One region of the Glaciecola sp. 1036 genome, then DNA from elsewhere that is predicted to be linked to it. Evidence: predicted binding sites of a transcription regulator. Region 1 holds the regulator's gene; each other region holds the start of a gene.
The links. Region 1 encodes LexA, which represses DNA repair genes until DNA is damaged. Its sites were predicted from a motif close to TACTGTATNNNNATACAGTA; they were not measured.
Positions count from the first base shown of each region.

Region 2: a site for LexA is predicted at 5,897-5,916, ahead of uvrD (DNA helicase II). Genes of this name have one in related genera too.
Region 3: a site for LexA is predicted at 6,017-6,036, ahead of ACNKW3_RS12375 (YebG family protein). Genes of this name have one in related genera too.

Region 1 covers NZ_JBLWFH010000010.1:54,623-62,377, forward strand. The annotation lists gene plsB (glycerol-3-phosphate 1-O-acyltransferase PlsB) at 1-637, opposite strand, end outside; gene lexA (transcriptional repressor LexA) at 849-1,469, shown strand; gene coxB (cytochrome c oxidase subunit II) at 1,737-2,861, shown strand; gene ctaD (cytochrome c oxidase subunit I) at 2,873-4,486, shown strand; gene ACNKW3_RS14510 (cytochrome c oxidase assembly protein) at 4,547-5,128, shown strand; gene ACNKW3_RS14515 (cytochrome c oxidase subunit 3) at 5,131-6,015, shown strand; gene ACNKW3_RS14520 (DUF2909 domain-containing protein) at 6,037-6,246, opposite strand; gene ACNKW3_RS14525 (SURF1 family protein) at 6,271-6,999, shown strand; gene ACNKW3_RS14530 (hypothetical protein) at 6,999-7,556, shown strand; gene ACNKW3_RS14535 (COX15/CtaA family protein) at 7,572-7,755, shown strand, end outside.
Region 2 covers NZ_JBLWFH010000002.1:459,339-467,093, reverse strand. The annotation lists gene ACNKW3_RS04670 (hypothetical protein) at 1-66, opposite strand, end outside; gene ACNKW3_RS04665 (DUF418 domain-containing protein) at 416-1,591, shown strand; gene ACNKW3_RS04660 (PEP-CTERM sorting domain-containing protein) at 1,942-2,631, shown strand; gene ACNKW3_RS04655 (hypothetical protein) at 3,167-3,916, shown strand; gene ACNKW3_RS04650 (DUF885 domain-containing protein) at 3,978-5,801, opposite strand; gene uvrD (DNA helicase II) at 5,982-7,755, shown strand, end outside.
Region 3 covers NZ_JBLWFH010000007.1:217,815-225,569, reverse strand. The annotation lists gene ACNKW3_RS12395 (YhdP family protein) at 1-2,601, shown strand, start outside; gene ACNKW3_RS12390 (carbon-nitrogen hydrolase family protein) at 2,594-3,406, shown strand; gene tldD (metalloprotease TldD) at 3,399-4,844, shown strand; gene ACNKW3_RS12380 (MBL fold metallo-hydrolase) at 4,852-5,610, opposite strand; gene ACNKW3_RS12375 (YebG family protein) at 5,674-5,958, opposite strand; gene ACNKW3_RS12370 (helix-turn-helix domain-containing protein) at 6,243-7,755, shown strand, end outside.

The DNA.
Region 1 (7,755 bases):
AGGTGGGCCCGCTTAAGGTTTGACGTTTACGTTGAAAATGTGTGCGTGCAACGCGCACAAGTTTTTGTGCAATCTGTTTATCACTACCATGTAAGTCAGCGAGTTGTCGTGTCGATACCGCCTGAGAATAACTGACAAAATTATCCCGGCCGAAAAATATCACTATCATGGCTTTGCGCAGCCAGTTAGGCGAGGCTTTGCTAGCGAATAGCTGGGCAAATCCAGATTTTTCCTTTCCTGCAGAGCGTCCCCATGTAATAAACACAGGCACAACTTGAAAATCTAAATCTTTTTGTTCCCGATGAAGATGAAATAATTCAGTTAAGATATCTTCAATTGCAGTGGGTTTTACTTTACGGGTTAAAATACTTTGAGGGCGTTCAAGAAAAAAACGCCTTTTGGTTTGATAACCGCCAATATCTACTACGTCTTGAGGATCAGGTAACCCCAATTGTTTTACTGACTTAGATAAAGCGATCTGATCAGTAAACGACTCTGTTTGCAGTAAATATAGAATAGGTTTGGATTTGTCGATGCCCAGTTCTTTTTCGACATCTGCCGGTACACTTTTTACTGACACTAGCCAGCTGATTGGCTTTTCCAACAGCCATCGAAGCGCAGCTCGAATAGGGTTCATGTTTGCTCCATCACAAATTTCTAAAACGATCCTACCATGTAGTTATTTACTTACCCTAATACTAGATGGCTTAGTAGTAGACCGTTGTTTATTCTTAGTCGTTCATTATAAACCAAATTTTTTACAAGCTAAGCTTTTGATTATCAACAGTTGCGTTTTAATTCACATTGGTTATACTGCTCACATAACTGTATAGAAAAACAGGCTGTTTATGCGTCCACTAACTCAACGACAACAGGAAGTACTCGATCTTATCAAGAGCACTATGCTCGATACTGGTATGCCACCAACGCGCGCAGAAATTGCAAGGCAATTGGGGTTCAAGTCGGCAAATGCTGCTGAGGAGCACTTAAAAGCCTTGGCTAAAAAGGGGGTAATTGACATTTTACCCGGAACTTCCCGTGGGATTAAACTGAATTGCGCATTAGATGATGAAGTTGAAGAAGGCTTGCCTTTGATTGGTAAAGTAGCGGCCGGTGAGCCCATTCTAGCGCAAGAGCATGTGGAATCTCACTATAAAGTTGATCCCGCTATGTTCCATCCCAATGCTGATTACTTGTTGCGCGTACAGGGAGAAAGTATGAAAAACATCGGCATTATGGATGGTGACTTATTGGCTGTGCATAAAACTAAGGATGTACGCAATGGGCAGGTGGTAGTTGCCCGAGTGGACGAAGATGTTACTGTGAAACGCTTAATCCAGAAAGGCTCTCAAGTCATATTGGAAGCGGAAAACGATGACTTTGCTCCGATCAAGGTTGATCTAGCTTCACAATTTTTCACTATTGAAGGACTTGCAGTTGGTGTAATTCGCGATTCCAATAACTTCTAAAAATTTTAAACAAAAATTAACAAAAAAGCGGCTTTAATGCCGCTTTTTTGTTCAAATCGGTCAAATAATAAACTGTAAATATAAAAAAACGCCAAATCTCACTACTTTTTTTAAAAAATCTCTTTACGCCAAGCTTTTATTGGTTAATCATTGTACACTTATTCACAATCTGATAACAAAAAACAAACGTGAATGTCGATTTCAGGAAATTAGCATTGTTTTATGGATATCTCGGGGGAGAAAAGTGTGAAGTCACTCAAAGCCGTAATGGGATTATTAACGCTATGTGTACCTTTCTTCAGTTTTGCCCAAAGCGCAGCTGAACGATCTGACTTAAACTTAAGGCGCGGTGTCACTGATATCAGTGATCAGGTGTATGGGTTACACATGTTGATGTTTTGGATATGTGTTGTCATTGCTGTCATTGTGTTTGGTGTGATGTTTATAGCTATGCTTAAACATCGCAAGTCGAAAGGGCATGCACCAGCCAATTTTCACGAAAATGTAAAAGTAGAAATTGCTTGGACGGTTGTGCCTTTTATCATTTTGATTGTGATGGCAGTACCTGCTGCTAGCACTTTGATGGACATGGAAGATGTCAGTAAGCCTGACCTCAGTATTGAAGTAACTGGCTCTCAATGGAAATGGCATTATAAATACATGGACCGAGAGGTCGAATTTTTCTCTTTATTAGCATCTCAAAGAGAGCAAATTGAAAATAAATTTCCTAAAGGTGAAAACTACTTATTAGAAGTTGATCGTCCTTTAGTCATTCCAACCGGACAAAAAGTCCGCTTCTTAATCACTTCCGATGATGTTATTCACAGCTGGTGGGTTCCTGATTTTGCAGTTAAGAAAGATGCTAATCCTGGGTTTATTAATGAAGCCTGGACCAGAGTCAATGAACCAGGGGTGTATCGAGGACAGTGTGCAGAATTGTGCGGCAAAGACCACGGGTTTATGCCAATTGTCGTGATTGCAAAAGAACCCGCTGAATTCGACCGTTGGATTGATGAACAAGAACGCATTGCTCAAGAAAAACGCGCCGAAGAAGAACGCCTACTTGCAATGAATATGAGTAAAGAAGAGTTAATGGCCTCAGGTGAGCAGATTTATAACTCGGTGTGCGCAGCTTGCCATCAACCCTCAGGTGAAGGTTTGCCCGGGGCTTTCCCTGCACTTAAAGGTTCTGCATTTATATTAAATGACCGTCAAGGCCATATCGACGTTGTGGTTAATGGTCGTGCTGGTACTGCCATGCAAGCCTTTTCTAAGCAATTGAGTATGTCTGAAATTGCGGCGGTTGTGACTTATACGCGAAATGCTTGGGGGAACAACACAGATGATCTTGTGCAAGCAAAAGACGTTAACGATTTAATTCAAGGTAAATAAGGGGCAAGAGCATGGCTACAGTAACAAATACTCCAGCGGACACGCACACTGCCGATCATGGACATGATGATCACCATCATGGAGCACCCAAAGGTATTTTACGATGGGTGTTGACTACTAACCATAAGGATATAGGCACCCTTTATTTGTGGTTTGCTTTTATTATGTTTTTGGTTGGTGGTGCAATGGCAATGGTCATTCGTGCCGAACTATTCCAGCCTGGTCTACAAATCGTTGACCCGAACTTTTTTAACCAAATGACCACAGTCCACGGTTTGATCATGGTATTTGGCGCAGTAATGCCAGCCTTTACCGGTTTGGCAAACTGGCTAGTACCTATGATGATAGGTGCGCCAGATATGGCGCTACCGCGGATGAACAACTGGTCATTTTGGATATTGCCTTTTGCTTTCTTAATACTACTTTCCAGTTTATTTTTAGAAGGCGGCGGTCCAAATTTTGGCTGGACCTTCTATGCTCCATTATCAACCACTTATAGTGGTGATAGCACTGCCCTGTTTGTGTTCTCGGTACACATTATGGGCATAAGTTCTATCATGGGCGCAATCAACGTAATTGTTACTATTTTGAATATGCGCGCACCAGGCATGACATTAATGAAAATGCCTATGTTCGTATGGACCTGGTTAATCACGGCATTTTTGCTTATCGCTGTAATGCCAGTGCTAGCTGCTGCAGTGACTATGGTGTTAACAGATAAATTCTTTGGTACTAGTTTCTTTGATGCAGCTGGTGGCGGTGACCCGGTTATGTTCCAGCATATTTTCTGGTTCTTTGGGCATCCAGAGGTTTACATAATGATATTGCCAGCGTTTGGTATTATTTCTCAAATCGTACCAACCTTTTCGCGTAAAAAGCTCTTTGGCTACGCGTCAATGGTATATGCAACGGCTTCTATTGCGTTGCTTTCGTTTATCGTGTGGGCGCACCACATGTTTACGACCGGTATGCCAGTCGGCGCTGAAATGTTCTTTATGTTTGCGACCATGCTGATATCTGTTCCCACCGGTGTAAAAGTATTTAACTGGGTCGCCACCATGTGGCGAGGGTCCCTCACCTTTGAAATTCCCATGATGTTTGCGATTGCCTTTATTGTACTATTTACCATTGGTGGATTATCTGGCTTGATGCTTGCCATAACACCTGTGGATTTCCAATATCATGATACATATTTTGTGGTCGCACATTTCCACTATGTATTAGTAACAGGTGCAGTATTCTCAATAATGGCAGCCGTCTATTATTGGTTACCCAAGTGGACGGGCAAGATGTTTGACGTCACTTTGGCGAAATGGCATTTCTGGTGTTCGTTAATTTCAGTTAATGTGCTTTTCTTCCCTATGCATTTCGTTGGCTTGGCGGGTATGCCAAGACGTATTCCTGATTATGCGTTGCAATTTGCTGATTTCAATAAATGGATAAGCATCGGTGGTTTTGCATTTGGTCTTTCACAACTGATCTTCTTAGTTCTGATAGTCAAAGCATGTCGCAAACAAGGTGAGCCAGTTACGGATCAAGTATGGGAAGGCGCCGAAGGTCTCGAGTGGGAAATTCCATCGCCTGCACCTTATCATACATTTGATACACCGCCGGTAGTGAAATAGGCGTTAACGCTCATGGCAGTAGAAGAAACTAACTCTGACAATCAAAAGGACGCTGGTGATATGCCTACCAATACCCAGCGTCCTAATCATGCTAAAACCGTTGGCAAATTGGTATTTGTTGTGGTTGCTATGTTCGGGTTTGGTTTCGCTTTAGTACCACTCTACGAAGTGTTTTGTGAACTCACGGGTATCAATGGAAAAACATCTGATACCGCAGCAGTTTATGAACCTATAGAAATAGATAAAACTCGCACTATTACAGTGGATTTTATTACCCGCACCAACACTGGCATGCCTTGGGAATTTAAGGCTGTGACTAAACGTGTTGAAATTAATCCTGGGGAGCTAAGTGAAGTCGCATTTTATGTGCGAAATCCAGCTTCTAGAGACATTATTGCCCAAGCGATTCCGTCTGTATCACCGGGACAAGCGGCACTCTATGTGAATAAAACCGAATGTTTTTGCTTTCGTCATCAGCCTTTAAAGTCAGGTGAAGAAGCTGTTATGCCAATGGTTTTTTACATTGATCCTCAACTACCTGAAGACATCAATTATTTTACACTTCAATACACACTTTACGACATTACGGAAAGAGTAGATGAACCAGTGGATGTCGCAATGAACTCAATTCAAGGGAGATAGCTATGGAACATACTGAAAAATATGAAAAATATTACGTTCCAGCACAAAGTGTTTGGCCTATTGTTGGCGCTCTTGCGTTATTTCTTATCGCAGTAGGTGCTGGTAATTATGTAGTAGAAGTTACGCGAGGTGAGTCAGGTTTTGGTGGATATGTACTAGCCACTGGGCTCTTTATTTTGTTTGTGATGGTATTTGGTTGGTTTAAAGATCAAATTCATGAATCAATGAGTGGTATGTACAGCGCGCAATTAGGACGCTCATATCGTCAGGGTATGGCGTGGTTTATCTTTTCAGAAGTCATGTTCTTTGCAGGCTTCTTTGGCGCATTGTTTTACGCTCGAGTAATTGCAATTCCATGGTTGGGTGGCGCATCTAACAACGCTATGACCAATGAGGTCTTATGGCCAAGCTTTGAAGCTATGTGGCCTTTAGTTAGCACGCCTGGCGGTATTCAAACCACTGCTATGGGTTGGTATGGATTACCACTGGCTAACACTATCATTCTGCTAGTGTCCTCAGTAACTCTGCATTTTGCTCATGTTGGCGTAGAGCAAAATAAAAGAGGACAAATTAAAGCATGGCTAGGCATTACTATTTTACTTGGCTTAGTGTTTTTAGTCTTACAGGGCTATGAATACTACCACGCTTATACTGACCTAGGGTTGACCTTGCAGTCAGGCATATACGGAAACACCTTTTTCTTGTTAACGGGTTTCCATGGAATGCACGTTACTTTAGGAACTATTATCTTAATCGTGTTGTTCTTAAGAGTATTTAAAGGGCACTTTACACCTGACAATCATTTTGCGTTTCAGGCGGGAAGTTGGTATTGGCATTTTGTTGATGTTGTTTGGTTAATGCTGTTTTTCTTTGTCTACATTCTTTAGATAAGGGTAAAACAGAACTAACTAATAGGGACGCGGATTTGGAGTAATAATGCCGGTGGCTATTGCAAGTAAAATCAAACAAAGAATGATTACTGAAGCAATAAGTCTGCGTCCTATAAACTTGCTCATCGGCTCTTTACTTTCTCCTTTCATCATAATCATCATTGCTTTAAACAGATTATATATTACGAAAAGTAACAGGCCACCGATTGCTATTTTTATCACTAACATTTCAACACTCCTTAGGTAACGGCAATGACAGATTCAAACAAAAAGCCGTTTCCAATAGTCGTCACCATAGTCGCAATTGCCGCAATTGTCATTATGTTCTTTTTAGGTTTTTGGCAATTAGATCGTAAACAACAAAAAGAACAAAGATTGTCGCAAATTGAACAACGTTCTAAACAAGACAACCTGAGCCTTGTAGAAGTCAGTGCAGCGCCTAGCGAGTTTCAAGACTATCAAGTGTTGCTCACAGGCCGTGCTTTAGAAGCCACCTTTCTTATTGATAATAAAATTTATCAAAGCAAGGTTGGTTATCAATTAGCCCAAGCAATAGAGACAACTACAGGCATTGTGATAGTCAATTTGGGTTGGATTCAAGGTAACAATACAAGAGATAGTCTTCCCGATTTTGTGCCTCTTACTGGAAAGGTCGAAATGACAGGAATCGTTAGTATTCCAAGTGATAATCTCTTTGTCTCAGAGACGCAAACTCAACAAGCTGAATATCCAGTGTTGTTGCAGCAATTAGATCTAACTGAGGTGTCTAACCAAATAGGCCAAGCAGTGTTACCTTTTGTTGTTTTGGCTTCGCCATCACAAGAAAGTCTCTTCGTTAGAGACTGGCAACCTGTGGTGATGTCTCCTGAAAAGCATTTAGGTTACGCAGTGCAATGGTTTGGATTAGCCATCGCTGGATTAACCGTTTTTTTACTCAGCATGGGTAAATACTATAAACAGCCAATAATAGAGGATCCCTAATGGCAACTAAAAAGCAAAAAACCAGTATAGTGTTACTCGTTTTGGTGTTTGCACTTCCTGTCGTCCTTGCCAAATTTGCATTGGAATTGGATTGGTTTAACAAGGGAGCCACCAATAAAGGCACCTTGCTAAGTCCCACCTTAGAGGCAGAAAGCCTGTTATTGGATGCCCAACGCAAATGGCATTTAATGTATGTGTTGCCAGAGAATTGTGAGCTTTCTTGTCAAAATGCGATCTACGCTATTTCACAAGTAAAAACTGCAGTAGGTAGAGAAAGTGATAGAGTTAATGTATTGGTTATTACCACTGAACAAAGCGATGACCAAGCAGTTGCATCCTTAGCAACCGAAAACACCATTGAAGTGTTAAGAAAAGATGCTGAAAATGTAAATAATGTGTTTAAAGATGTGGGCGTTGATGCTATTTTTATCTCTGATACTTTGCACAACGTTGTGCTCTCTTATCCTGTGACACAGGATAAAGATCAAGCCATTATGGATAGTCGGGACATTCTTGCCGATTTGCGAAAGCTGTTAAAACTATCACGCATTGGTTAGTTGAAGGGAATAAGAATGAAAAAACTAACGCTGGTAAGCATTTTTCTCGCTTTGTTGGTTATTGTATTGGGTGCTTATACTCGACTAACCGATGCCGGCTTAGGCTGCCCTGATTGGCCGGGATGCTACGGCCACCTCATTGTACCGCAAGCAGAACATCACATAGAAGCAGCCAATGAGGCCTATCCGGATCGACCAG
Region 2 (7,755 bases), on a different contig from region 1:
GGCAATTTCGACAAACACAAACATTGATAAGACTGCTAATGTAAGCAGCGTAGTTAAGCGAGTCATACAAGTTCTCCTATGGTGTTATTTTAGTTCTTTAGTATTTTCTGGCCCAAGAACAAGAACAGCGGTGACTTGAGTTAGTTTTGATCGAGCATGGCTGAAGCTTGTATGCAAAATATACACCTCAAAATTTTTTAACTATTTTTCAGATAGTTAAGAAGCATTGTTTAAGTAAGACGCCAAGATGTGTAAAAATTCCTGACATTTTATTCACAATTGTTATTGCTCGAAACTCCTTCAATTTTTACAACTAAGGTTGTTGCAATTTATGGAAACATTCGCCTTGTAACTGTTGTGCTTTTCCGCCATTATTTATTTCAGTTTAAAAGGAATACAAAAAAGGAATTTTTGTATGATGTTTCCCCATTCGAGTGAATCCCGAATTCACTCCTTAGATGTCATTAGAGGATTTGCCGTATTAGGTATTCTCGCCATGAACATTCGTGCTTTTGGACTACCTGAAGGTAGCTATTTAGATCCATTTTCTTATGGTAACCCTAGTTTCTTAGATTTAATCATTTTTACTGTTACCGACGTGGTTTTTCGCGAGAAATGCATGGGTATATTCAGTTTACTTTTTGGCGTCGGGGTTTTGATTTTTACCCAAAAACCCGAGCAAAAACAATTAAATGCTTGGCAACTCCATAAGAGACGTTGCCTTTGGTTACTGTCTTTTGGTTTATTCCATAGTTACTTCATTTGGTCAGGCGATATTCTTACTCTTTATGCCGCGTGTGGATTTTTGATTTACGCCTTTCGTCACCAAAGCGTCAAACATCTTTTTATAATTGGCACTGCCTTTATTCTATTAGAAACCTGTTTAACCTTGCTTTTTGATCTAATTTTCATGTTTGCCGATGAGGCACTTCAAGGAGAGTTACAAGCTGAAATTTCGCCATCTAAAGAAGCTATTCAAATAGAGTTAGACGGCTATGAAAGTATGAGTTGGTTGGAAAAATTTTGGGTTAGGGCTGACAATTCTCTACAAATGCAACTTGGTTATATTATGCTAATTTTGGGCCGGACCACAGGCTTAATGTTATGGGGAATGGCGTTATATAAACTTGGTTTTTTCAATTTGACTTGGCAAGCATCTCGTTATTTCAAAATTGCAATCACTTCTCTTGTTATCGGACTGAGTTTAGAAGCAATTCACGCACAATTTGTGTTTTCCGATGGCGGATTTAGATACCTCCAATTTGTCGTATCCTTGTGGGCAAGTCTGGCTATGTTGTTGGCTTATATGAGTATATTTCTTTGGGTATTATCAAAAGGCTATTTAAAAACGCTTACCCTCATTTTAGCGAGCTGTGGTCGCATGGCGTTTACTCTCTACATAATGCAGAGTTTGATATGCACAAGCTTATTCTGGGGTTTAGGTATGTTTGCAGAATTTACTTATAGCCAGTTATTTTTAGTCGTAATGACAATTTGGGTACTGCAAATCACTTTTGCTCACTTTTGGTGGCAAGGATTTAAGCAGGGCCCACTTGAATACATGTGGCGCCGCCTCACCTACTTAAAATAATCTCGCTGTAAACAATGGAGCCGTGGTTCATTTAAACAATGGAGCCGTAGTTCATTCTCACCCTCAACCCGAGAACTTCCAAAAAAGGATGGGGTTAGTGAGAATGAACTACGGCTCCATTGTTTAAATGAACTACGGCTCCATTGTTTACGGTGGCATTGTGCAAACCGAGTAACCAGATTTAGATGTCCGCAATTTTTACAACATATCAACCTTCATTTCCCAAACTACACAAACAAGCAGATAATATATTGAAATATATAGAATATTAGTTTAGGCACGGTTTATGCTTTTACGAAAATTGATACAATTTGTGATTATTTATTCGTCGATGTAAAGGAAGTAACGTTATGTTAAAAATCATAGGAAAATCAGCGGCTGTAGCATTTCTCGCTTTAAGCTTCGCTTCTCAAGGTTCTGTCATTGTTGATACGGCATTATGGTCGTTAGAACGATCACCTGCTCGAAATAGCGGTCCATCTGGATTGACAAGTGCAGGTGGAAATCAAGCTGTTCAAAACAACAATTCTAATGCCTCTATAATAAGTGATTTCTCATTCACTGGAGATTTCAACTTTACCGGCTCAATGACACCTACCATTGTTGGTTTTAATGATGATGATATTCTTGGGCTTGTATTTGGATGGCAAGACTATCAAAACCATTATCGCTTAGGTTGGGAACAAGGGGGATATAATGATATCTCTAGCGCTAGCGGTATGTTTTTAGTGCGCGAAGTTGCAGGCGTTAGCACTATATTGTTCCAACAAGAAATTTTTTGGCAAGACAATGTTGACTACAACTTTGTTGTTGGCAGAAGCGGTAATAATATTTCATTTTTGTTAAATGGCATTTCCCAATCTTTTACCGACACCAGCTTTATGTCAGGTAAAGTAGGTTTTTATACTGAAAGTCAAACTGCAAGATTCGGCGGTTTAGCCAGTGCACCTCAGGCACCTTCCAATTCAGTTCCGGCACCAGCACCCTTAGCATTATTAGGTCTTGGCGTATTAGGTTTAGCCTACCGAAGAAAAAAGTAATCTAACTAAATATTGATAGAGGGGAAGCATATTTATGCTTCCTTTTTTAGTTGCCTTACCCTCAACAATTACGAGAAATCCTCAAATCACATACATTAAAATAAAATTCAATTCACTTAAAATTTCCTAACGTCGAGACTGATTCCTCACTTTTTATTGAAATGCACTTTCCAAATTAGTGCAATGATAATCACGGTTAAAAATAGTAAACCATTTCCCTTCACCCATAAATAATAAAGCACAAAGAGATAGTATGCACAAACTTACAGATCCTACCTCGTATACAAACGCACAGTTCTAGCGCCAATTTCGTCAGAATATTTTACATAGAAAATAGTACAATCTTCATTTTTAATAAATTTGCATCATTTAGCGTCAAATTTTTTAACATAAAAATAAATGTAAATTTAACTTATTGTTTTTAATGAGGATATTTAGCGGTTCGATTATTGCTTACAAATTATCGGCTAGTTAATAGCTAAATCCTGATGTGTGAGTATCAGGTAATTTTCTAAAAACAAAAAGGAATGTAGTTATGAAGAAATTTTCACTCTTCTCCAAACTTTCATTGGGCAGCTTGTTTTTTGCTGCCAGTATGATGGCGGGCACAGCGTCAGCATCATTAGTGACAATGGAGTTTAACAATGGAGATTCACTCGCTGATTGGAATGTGGATCGAGCAGCTCCACAAGGATTTGAAATCATCAACAACGAATTAGTAATGACTGTTGCTGGTGAATTAAATCAAGATAATTTCCGCAATACTCAGGGAATGATCATGGATATTGGTGAGTCCAATTACTTGAGTATCGATATGTATGTTGACTCAGCTTGGAACCAAGATGGTCGATATGGTGGTTTATGGGGTGTTGCCAATTTAGCCAACGGCGACAGAGCAAATGAATACCCGATACTGGAATTCCAACGCGACTCAACTGGCGTTACTGGAATCGCAAAGTGGGAATCTGGTCCAGGCTGGATAATTCCACCAAGCAGCTTATTTAATTTAGATGCTTTTAATACCCTAGTACTCTCTATTAATAACGGTATGTACGAGTACTTTGTAAATGGCAATATGATTCACCAAGCAGCAGCAACTGCAGATCATCTTGGTAGCGTCATTTTAAATGGTTATAACACGTTGTCTGCGCCTAACAATGATGGTTATCAGGTTCGTTATGATAATCTAACATATGGCACAACTTCTGTTTCCGCGCCATCAATGTTTGCTTTGTTATTAACCGCATTTGCGTTTGTAGCAAGCCGTCGTTTTTTAAGAAAGTAAATACATATATATAAAAGCCAGTTTTGACTGGCTTTTTTTTGCGTCCTCTAAAATCAAACTGTTATTGTGCGGTAGCCAATTGTCCTTCTATGTATTCATCCACTAACTTTTCTAGAATATCCAATGGCACAGCGCCATTTTTTAACACCACATTATGAAATTCACCTAGGTCGAACTTGTCGCCTAGGGCAGCTTTGGCCTTTTCGCGTACTTCTAATATTTTCATCATGCCGACCTTGTAGGCAGTAGCCTGCCCAGGGGTTACTATGTAACGTTCAATTTCGGAGGTAACGTCAGATTTCACCATACCTGTATTGGCCAACATATAGTCGATAGCTTCCTCCCGGGTCCAGCGTTTAGCATGAATGCCAGTATCAACAACTAAGCGCACGGCTCTAAATAGCTCAGCTTGCAAGCGTCCAATATTGTCGTAGGGATCGCGTTGAAATCCTAATTCCCAAGCGACACGCTCGGCGTACAACGCCCAACCTTCGATATAAGCAACAAAAGGAGCGACTGTACGAAATATAGGTAAGCCCTCTAATTCCATGGCGATGGCGATTTGGAAGTGATGCCCAGGAATGCCTTCATGGTAAGCAAGTGTTCGCATACTATAAGTTGGCGTTGCCTTTATGTCGTATAGATTGGCGAAGAAAACGCCTGGCCGAGAACCGTCAAATGCCGGCGGCTCATAGTAAGCCCCAGGTGCAGTTTTTTCCTTAAACACCGGAATACGTTTAACATCTAAACTAGCTTTCGGACGGAGTAAAAACGCATCGCCAAGGCCTGATTCCACTTCTTCAATGATGCGCTTATAATCGGCTAATATTTGCTCTCGGCCTTCATCAGAATCAGGATAATAAAAACCTTCTTGTTCTGCGAGAGCGTTTATTGCAACAGTAAAGCCTTGGCTAATATCAAAGCCTTCATCGGATAGAATCTGTAAAATTTCGGCCTGAATTCTATCGACTTCTTGCAACCCAACAGTATGAATATAGTCAGCGGAATAGTCAGTAGTGGTAAAAAAACGCAGCGCTAATTTATAAGCTTGATCTCCGCCGTCTAAACGCCATAACCCATCATCGGTCCCCGCCATTGCTTTGAGTTCTGTGAAATATTCAATTAGCATTTCATAGGCTGGATAAACTGTATTTTCAATCTCTGCTTGGGTTTGCGCTAAATAATCCGCGTACACAGACTCTGGTATTTCGACAGCCTCCTGCATGCGTTTTTCTAATGAGGTATAAAGAATATTTTCTGTCGCCGGCGTATCAACAAAACCTTGCATCTCATCAATAATGCGTTCGATTACAAATAAAGGGGGAATAATTTTTTTATATTCTCTTATTCTCATTCCTTCTAACATTTGGGTAAAGTAACGATTCGACTGACTTAAACGACTAATGTAATGCTCGACATTTTCAGTTGTTCGAATAGGGTGTTGCGCGTCCATGAAACTTGGAAAGTTGCTTTGGGCTCCTGACTGCTGATTGAAGGGATAACTATGGTATTGATAGGTTTCGAACTCTTCGGCAGTATTTAACAAATACAGCGCTATATCTTTTGAAAGTTGCTGTTCTTCGGATAAATCTTCATATTGCAGTAGAATCCGTTTGGTTTCTCGTAAATCTTTAAACATCTGGGCAGTGGCGGCTTCACTGGCATCATCCAAATAAGCATTGTGGCCAGTTATTCCAATACCATCAAACACACCTATTGAGGTCAGTGTTTGAGGACTATTCAGCGCCTGTTTGATTAATGCTCTATCTAAAAATATGCGAAATGAAAAGGGCTTTTCCGCTTTCCATTCATGCGTTGCCCAAGCGCCCATAACCACTAAAACAATAAGAACGCTAATCCCTAACCATTTAAAAAATGTTTTCATGACGATTCCCGATTTCCCTGTTCCTATTCCACTATAGATGGACAGTCCAACTAACTGCAAGGTCTCTAGTGAATAAACTCGGCTTATTCAAATAAAGCTGTATAAATGAACAGCTTTTTAACTTTCGATTTGATATAGTGCAGTTTTTATTTCAATTGCTAGCGGATAATCAAATTCAGAATGGATGTTTCTCGACTTTTAGACGAACTTAACGATAAACAGCGTGAAGCAGTTGCTGCTCCTAACGGCGATATGCTCATTTTGGCAGGCGCAGGCAGCGGTAAAACCCGCGTATTGGTGCATCGTATAGCTTGGCTGATGGAAGTTGAGAGCATTTCCCCTTTTAGTATTTTAGCCGTGACTTTTACTAATAAAGCCGCCAGAGAAATGCGTGGCCGTGTCGAGCGTTTATCCGGTGGTGCACTAAATTCAATGTGGATGGGCACCTTCCATGGTTTAGCACACCGTTTATTGCGATTACATTATGAAGAAGCTAATTTACCGCAGAATTTCACCATCATGGATTCAGACGATCAATATCGTTTGATCAAGCGATTACTCAAAGCTCTGAACCTAGAGGAAAAGCATTGGCCGCCCAAGCAAGTACAGTGGTTTATCAATGGTAATAAAGATGAAGGGTTAAGAGCGCGACACGTTGACACACACAACGATCCCAACCAGCAAAAAATGAAAGAGATTTATGCTGCATATGAAGAAACCTGCAATCGCTCCGGACTAGTCGATTTCGCTGAACTATTGTTAAGGTCATTTGAAACCATAAGAGACAATGAAGAGCTTCGTCATCATTACCAAAAGCGTTTTCGTGCTATTTTAGTGGATGAGTTTCAAGACACTAACAATATCCAATATGCTTGGTTGAAATTGCTTAAAACCAAACAAAATAGCATGATGATTGTCGGCGATGATGACCAATCAATCTATGGTTGGCGAGGGGCAAATGTCGCCAATATTTCAAACTTTTTGAAAGACTATCCTAGCGCCGGCACTATACGCCTTGAACAAAATTACCGTTCAACTAGCAACATTCTAAATGCGGCGAATGCCGTAATCGCCAATAATAGCGGTAGATTAGGTAAAGACCTGTGGACCGAAGGCCAGGAAGGCAACAAGATTCAATTATATTCTGGCTTTAATGAACTAGACGAAGCAAGGTTTATTGTCTCGAAAATTAAGCAATTTTTCGAAGACGGTCATAGTTTAACGGATTGCGCCATTTTATACCGAAATAATGCTCAGTCGCGCGTGCTGGAAGAAGCCCTTTTGCATCAAGGTATCGCATATCGAATTTATGGCGGCCTACGATTTTTCGAACGTCAGGAAATCAAAGATGCTTTAGCTTACATGCGATTAGTTAGTAACGCTATTGATGACGCAGCCTTTGAACGGGTGGTGAATACCCCAGCCCGAGGGTTGGGCGAAAAAACCCTAAGTAACATTCGCACATTTGCTCGTGAGAATAATTTTTCTATGTGGCAAGCCAGTGAAACTATGCTAAGTGAAAAGCGTTTATCCGGTCGTGCTGCAAATGCTCTGCAAAGTTTTATTGATCTTATTTATAAACTCACCGAAAAGGTCAAAGACGAACCCTTGGAAACCCTAGCTGATGATGTGATCAAAGGCAGCGGCATTTATGCGATGTATCAAGCAGAAAAAGGTGATAAAGCCCAAGCGAGAGTTGAAAACTTACAGGAATTAGTTACTGCTTGTAAGCAGTTCGAAATGCCTGAAGAAGCGGATGATATGACCCCGCTCGCTGCATTTTTAGCCCATGCGTCTCTAGAAGCTGGCGAAGGACAAGCAGATGCTGACCAAGACGCAGTCCAGATGATGACCATACACTCGGCTAAAGGTCTTGAATTTCAACTGGTGGTATTAGCTGGTGTTGAAGAAGGCATGTTCCCAAGCCAGATGACCAATGAAGAACCTGGTCGAA
Region 3 (7,755 bases), on a different contig from region 1:
ATCCAAATTCAGCAGTCCAGTCTTCAGTTATACAGCGAACGGCTTTTCAATCATGACAAACTACTCGAAGATCTTAACCTCGATTTGTATATTGAAAAACTACCTGAAGGTGTTTTTTTAAACGCTGAAAATCTCTCTGTAATTTTTGATGGATTAGCCATAGACGCAGATATGGCATACGCCAGTCAGAATAACTTTTTGTCATTAAAAATACACACCGGTGACTTGCCTGCTAATCGTGTGAAGGCATTTTTGCCTAACGAATTAATGGGACAGGGTACGATCAATTATTTGACTCGTGCGTTAAATGGTCCTGGGGAAATCGCCCAAGCAAACTTAATTTGGCATGGAAATACCAGTCAATTTCCATTTACCAATAACAATGGCATTTTTCATGCGGGTGTTGATATCGAAAATGCGGATTTTAGGTTTGCACCTGATTGGCCTGAACTGAAACAGCTCAATATTCGGTTGGACTTTTTAAATAAAGCCTTGGTAATGAATAGCCCAGAAGCCATGTTGGGTGAGGTTAAAATTAGTAACATAGAAGCCATAATTCCTCAGCTTACTAAGGGCGCGACACTTAAGATTGATGCTAACGGCATTGGTTCAGGAGAACAATTGGCGTCTTTAATGTCGGACAGCTCGTTAGCTGATAGTTTAGGACGAATTCTAACGGAACAAGTAATTGTCAGTGGTAATCTTACAACCGATTTACAGTTAAATATTCCGCTGGACTTTAGCGGAAGAGTTCAAGCGATTGGAGAAGTTGATTTACTCGGCAATCAGGTAAACATTGAAGCCTTAGGCCTGAGTTTGAAAAATGCAGAAGGGACACTAGCATTTGATAATCAAGATCTGAAAGTTGATGGTGTAAACGCTGAATTATTTGGTCAGCCTATCACCTTGGATTTGGCATCAAAGCAACTGGATAATTATGCACTTGATATTGAAATTGGTGGTAATTGGCAACTAGAAGAGCTTACAAAAGCCTATGTTCCAGGATTAACTGAGCAGTTAACAGGTGCTGCGGATTTCACGCTTGCATTAAACATCATTTTGAATAAAGAAGATTATCAATATGATGCGCAATTAAGATCGCAACTTGTTGATGTTAATTCATCATTACCCTTCCCGTTAGATAAAACGTCGGGACAGACTATGCCTTTGGCTATATTGGCTAGCGGGGATAACATTGCGTCTTCCGTGCAAATGACCTTGGGCAATGATGTTAGATTTGAGGGTACCTTACCGCATAAAGAAAAGAAGTTTAACCGAGCACATTTGGCATTTGGTCAAACTGACTTTTTCGGCATGGGAGTTGGATTTAGTATTAGCGCTAATCTGCCTGAAATGGATGCACAACTGTGGGTGAGCAATGTAAAACGATTATTTCAAGGTGTAGAAAGCACTGAAAGTGCATTCATTGGTGTCCCACAACGTATTTTTGTTGAAACTGAACAACTTATCATTGGCAATAACCAGGTCACAGATGTTGGTTTAATCGCAAGACGAAATTTACAAGACTGGTCAATTGACGTAGAAGCCGATCAAGTTAGAGGTAACATAGTTATTCATGATGAGTGGACAGTTAAAGGCATTGAGGCCAACATGGATTACATTAAATTGGAATCCTACGAGCAGGAGCCAGAGTCTCAATTAGCCAATTTTGACTACGAGCCAACGGATTTCCCAACCTTAAATATTAACTGTAAAGAATGCGCATTTGGCCAATATAAATTAGGAAAGGTTGAGTTGGAAGCATCGCCTAACAATGATGGCTTACGTGTTGAGCAGCTATTAATTGAAGGTGAAAACGGCAGAGTCAATGCAGAAGGACAATGGTACAAGCGTCATCTGGATCACTACACATTCTTTGCCGGCGATTTCCGCAGTAATGACTTTGGACGCTCACTGCAAAATTTTGGTGCCAATACAGGTATACGTGATTCAGAAGCCAATATTGAGTTTGCACTCACATGGCAGAAATCGCCCTTTGAGTTTAATTTCGATAGTCTCGGTGGTGAAATAAACTGGCAATTGACCGACGGCTACCTAAATGAAGTCAGCGATCAGGGTTCGCGAATTTTTACTTTGTTAAGTTTAAACTCATTGGTTAGAAAACTATCCTTAGATTTTAGAGATGTGTTCGCTAAGGGATTTTTTTACGATAGTATGCAAGGTAGCATACTACTGACAGATGGCAAGGCGGATACCCGAGATACTGTGATCGACGGCGCTGCCGGTGAAATAGAAATTTATGGGTACACAGATTTAGTCACCAAAGAACTCAACTATAATGTTAGTTTTGCCCCCAATGTTACGGGGAACTTACCAGTATTGGTGTACTTTTTTACCGTGAGTCCACCCTCAGTGTTAGCTGCTTTGGCGATAGATCAAATGCTAACATCGACTAAGGTGATTTCAAACGTGAATTATTCAGTGACAGGCACTATCGAAGAGCCAATATTGATAGAAACTGGTCGAGAATCTACAGAAGTTGAATTACCAACGCGAAGATTACCGGAAGCAGAAGAAACTCAAACACCTTTTGTACCACCTACTACCGATGAACTGATAGAAGTGCAGCAAGATGGCTAGACTCATCGCATTACAGATAAATGGTTCTTCATCTGTAACCACAAATCTTGAAAAAATAACCCGTATTATGTCTTCTTTGGATTACCAAGATGATCATAGTCTTGTGGTGTTACCGGAATGTGCATCTATCTTCGGTACGGGTGGTAAAGCTATGTTAGCGGCAGCGGAAACTTTGGATAATGGTGAGGTGCAAACTGCATTTGCTGAATTAGCTAAAGACAAAGGTGTATATCTGGTCGCTGGTAGCATGCCGATTAAAGCAGAAACAGGTAAATACTATGCTGCTTCCTTGGTGTTTTCTCCTCAAGGTAAGCGGCTCAGTCAATACAATAAAATTCATCTTTTCGATGTAGATGTGGAAGATAGAACCAAAAGCTACCGTGAATCTAAATATACTCAAGCAGGCTCTAAAGTAGAAGTGCTTGACCTTGGTTGGTGTAAGTTAGGTCAGAGTATATGTTATGATGTGCGCTTTACGCGACTCTATGCCGCGATGAATTTCCCTCAAATCATAGTTGTTCCCAGTGCTTTCACTAAAGTGACTGGAGAGGCACACTGGCATGCGCTATTAAGAGCGCGAGCCATTGAAAATCAAAGCTATGTAGTGGCTGCCAATCAGTGGGGGAAACATGATGATGATAGAGAGACCTTTGGACACAGTTGCATATATTCGCCTTGGGGTGAGCTTCTTAGTGTAAAAGAAAGTGGCGAAGGTTTCGCCAGTGCCAAATTTGACCAACAAGTTATAGATAAGATCAGGCGGAGTATGCCGGTCTCACAACATTCTTTGGATAATTATGAGTGAACAACAAGTCGTAGCCAGTTTGTTAACTGAATCAGGTGTCGAACTATCAATCCTAGAATCATCTCTAGGTATCATGTTAAGCCATCAAAATGATTTTGCTGATCTGTACTTTCAAAGCAGTCAGCATGAAAATTGGATTCTTGAAGACGGCATCATTAAAGACGGCAGTTATAATATCGAAAAAGGTGTTGGAGTTAGAGCGGTTTCAGGTGAAAAGACCGGTTTTGCCTATTCAGATGAAATTACCACAGAAGCTTTACTCAAAGCCTCGAACGCCGCAAAAAATATCGCGGTTTCCGGTGGCTCCTTAAAGGTTAGAGCTTTTTCTTCTACAGCGTCCAAAGCCTTGTATGGTGAAAACAACCCATTGTTGAGTTTGCCCGACGCTGAGAAAATTCAACTATTGCGCGCTGTGGACGCTTATATTCGCCAACAAGCACCTGATGCCAGTCAAATTGTCGTGAGCTTGTCTGGTGTATACGAAGAAATTTTGATTGCTGCTAGCGATGGTACCTTTGCTACAGATATCCGCCCTTTGATCAGACTTAACTGTGCTGTGTTGTTAGAAAAAGACGGGCGTAGAGAAAGAGGTTCTGCTGGTGCTGGTGGCAGACACACCTATGACTATTTCCTAATAGAAGATGATGGCAAACCCTTTTATCAGAGCTTAGCAGACGAAGCTATTAAGATGGCGCGAATCAATCTGCAAGCCGTGCCTGCTCCAGCAGGTTTAATGCCGGTGGTTCTGGGCAGTGGTTGGCCTGGAGTATTGTTACATGAAGCAGTTGGTCATGGGCTAGAAGGTGACTTTAACCGTAAAGGCGCATCAACCTTCAGTGGTAGAATTGGAGAGCAAGTCGCTGCCAAAGGTGTCACAGTAGTCGATGATGGTACTATTGAAGGTCGTCGTGGTTCACTTTCAGTTGATGATGAAGGCACAGCAAGCGGCTATAACGTACTGATTGAAGATGGCATATTGAAAGGTTATATGCAGGACAAAATGAATGCTAAGTTAATGGGCGTAGCGGCGACCGGGAATGGTCGTCGAGAATCTTATGCCCATTTGCCTATGCCTCGTATGACCAACACCTATATGTTGGCTGGGAACTATGCGCCTGAAGACATCATAAGTTCCGTAGAGCGAGGCATTTATGCCCCCAACTTTGGTGGTGGACAGGTTGATATTACCTCTGGAAAATTTGTGTTTTCAACCTCTGAAGCTTACATGATTGAAAAAGGTAAAGTGACCACACCGATCAAAGGGGCTACCCTTATCGGAAATGGGCCAGAAGCCATGCAAAAAATCTCTATGATCGGTAATGATTTATCCTTGGATCGCGGGGTAGGGGTTTGCGGTAAAGATGGTCAGTCAGTACCTGTAGGTGTCGGGCAACCAACACTGAAAATTGACGAACTTACTGTCGGCGGCACCCAATAAGCTACAATTAAGTTTTGCTTCTAAGTAAGTTAATCCGCTGAATTTTATTTTTAACTGCGTTTAGATTGGTTCTTGGGGTTTCAGGTGCATTACTGATTAATTGGCTGAGCACTTCTTCCGACAGCTCAGTGTTGTCCACATGTGCCATCATGAGTTCGAATCCAATGAAGTCTTGTAATTTGCGTAGAGAATTACGATAGCTATTGGGGAAGTGCACAGGGAAAGGGCTCGTCAGTTGCTTTTTTACTCTGACAATCAAATCGGCAACATAAATTTTATTATGTTCGAGGTTGTAAATACTGATATCTCGGTCCGTATGACCAGGCGTAGTGATAACTTGCCAATCTTGAAATTCGGGTATTCGGTCACCGTCTGATAACATCACATCAGGCTTTAACTTTGTTGAAAACCAAAGGTTACCAAAAGGCTTATTCAAACGATTAGCTACCCAGTAGGCTAGACTAATATCGACCAAATGAGAAAAACGACCGGAAATGCCAGAATACCAAGGTTTGCTCACATCTCCAGTAACAATTTTACAGCCTGATACTTCACGTAATTTATGGGCACAACCAGCATGATCAGGGTGCATATGGGTCACCATGACAACTTTAAGGTCAGTAATCGGCCGTTGCAAAACGTCTTTGAAGAAACGAATTATGTGCCTTAGATCTGCTCTACTAGCCCCATCTAATAACATACACCCGTGGTCATACTCCACAAGAAATATATTTTGGATAAAGCCCGAAATTTGATGAATCTGCATAGATGTCCGACCACTTAACAAGTCGGCTTTATCCTAACATGAAGCATCAACTTGGCTCAATACTCAGGCTTTCTTCATCTCTACAACATCAGCTTTTTCTTTTTCTAAGATATCATCCGCACTGGTACCCTTAAGCAACTTAGCGATGGATTCTTTATTTTTCGCCAATAAGATACCAAGTTCTTCAGATGTCTCTTCATCTAACTCAATTCCTTTGGAACTGATGTAATTTATCATGTTATCCGCTATCTCGAGCATTTTATCGTATTGATCAGCTTCTTTTTTATCCGTAGTAATCAATTTATCTACTCCCTTATGCTGGACCACATATTGGGTAATGACTGGCATACAGTGTCTCCCATCTTCTCTTGTCTGAAATGAATTTCTAAAATTACTATAGCATGATTACTGTATAAAAAAACAGTTAAATTGAGAGGGGTTTTGTTTATTGCCTACGATTGAGGCGAAGTTATTGTTTTAGTTCTGAAAAGCTAGGTAATTCAAAAACTGTACTAACAAGCAGGTTCATTTTTGTGGGGGCATGGTACTTTATTTATACAAAGATTGATGTATTATCAAACAAGCTGGTTTGTCCACCAGCGGAAGTAGGAGCGGTAAACGGATAAGCTAAAATGGAATTTGGAATCAAAATTGGACTGGTTATTGTCGTAGTTGTTCTCTCTCTTGTACTTTTAGTACAGCGAAAGCAATTATCACGTTATAAGTCTTCACTTACAGGTAGCATTGAACCTCAAGCTAGAGTTTCGAGGCACATTGATGCCCAGCAAATTTCAGCGCAATTAAAAGCGGTTGTCACTAACATGATCAAATCCCGCAGTGCACATCAATTTGATGAGCAAGGGTTACCGCTTTATCAAACAGATTTAAGAAATGAGATAGCCCAATTACGTTCGATCTCCGATAAGCTAGCGCGATCCGCGCCCAAAAAGCCATCACAAAATAAGACCAAACAAGCGGACTCTTCGATTTCGTTCAGACAGCATTTTTTTGAGACTATGCAAAGCCTAAGCAACTATGCACAAGCTCATCGATGCAAGTTGGTTGTAACGCAAATTGACCACGCTTATATCGACATGCCTCAAGCCTTTCTACAGAAAATTATAAGAGAACTCATACTTAACGCTATTGTCCATAACCCGTCTGGTACACAGATTACTGTATCGGGTATTGTCGTTGCTGGTAGTTTTGTATTAAATGTTAGGGACAATGGTAGGGGTTTGTCGGAAAAATCACTGTCACAAATTTATGCCCAATCAATGTTCCGTCAACCTCATTTCCGGCGCTATACAGATGCCAATTGTTTTATTGACTTACCGAGTATAATTACGGCACTTAAATCATTGGGAGGTGATTTAGAGATTGCATGTGCCTTGGACTATGGCACTTGTATTAGAGCAAGCTTTCCTCTTGCGGCATCTCAGCAAGCAGAAAACTTACCCATTGAACATGACGCATTGAATGACGTTGAAAATTACGACATCATTCTTTTTAATCCGCAAAAAAACGCTTCACATGAGCTACAACGAAAACTGAATGAAAGGCTGCGTACCCATTCGGTTAATAACCTAGATATTGTTATAAGCTTGGTTTTACAAAGAGCTCCACAATTTATTGTGTGTGACCTAGCTGCTCAGTACGGCGAAGGTATTCAATTAAAAAAAATCTTTCAGTATCAAAAGCAGTTGCGCCAAATTCCTATTATTTTCTTGGTGTCACCTATTTCTATGGAAGAAAGGCTTAATATATTGAACAGTGGTATTCACTATATTTTGGAACAGCCCGTTTCGAGTCAAGAGGTGCTGTCTTTATTGACCAATTTGATTTATGAAAACAAATTATCAGAGCAAAAAGTCGAAGAGGCTTTAGTCACCTATACCTTAGAGAATGAAGATGTTGACACCACCAATGAGCAGGACTTTCAGCAGCGTTTTTCTCAGTGTTTATCGGTGCATTTCGATAATCCCTCTTTTACTATGCAAGATTGTGCAGATCAGCTAAACATGCATGAGAAAACGCTACAGAGATATATCAGCAAATACTATCAGACGAGTTTTCGATTATATTTGCGTAAATATCGGTTAGAAAAGTCAAAATCCATGATTTTACAGGGCATGTCGGTCACAA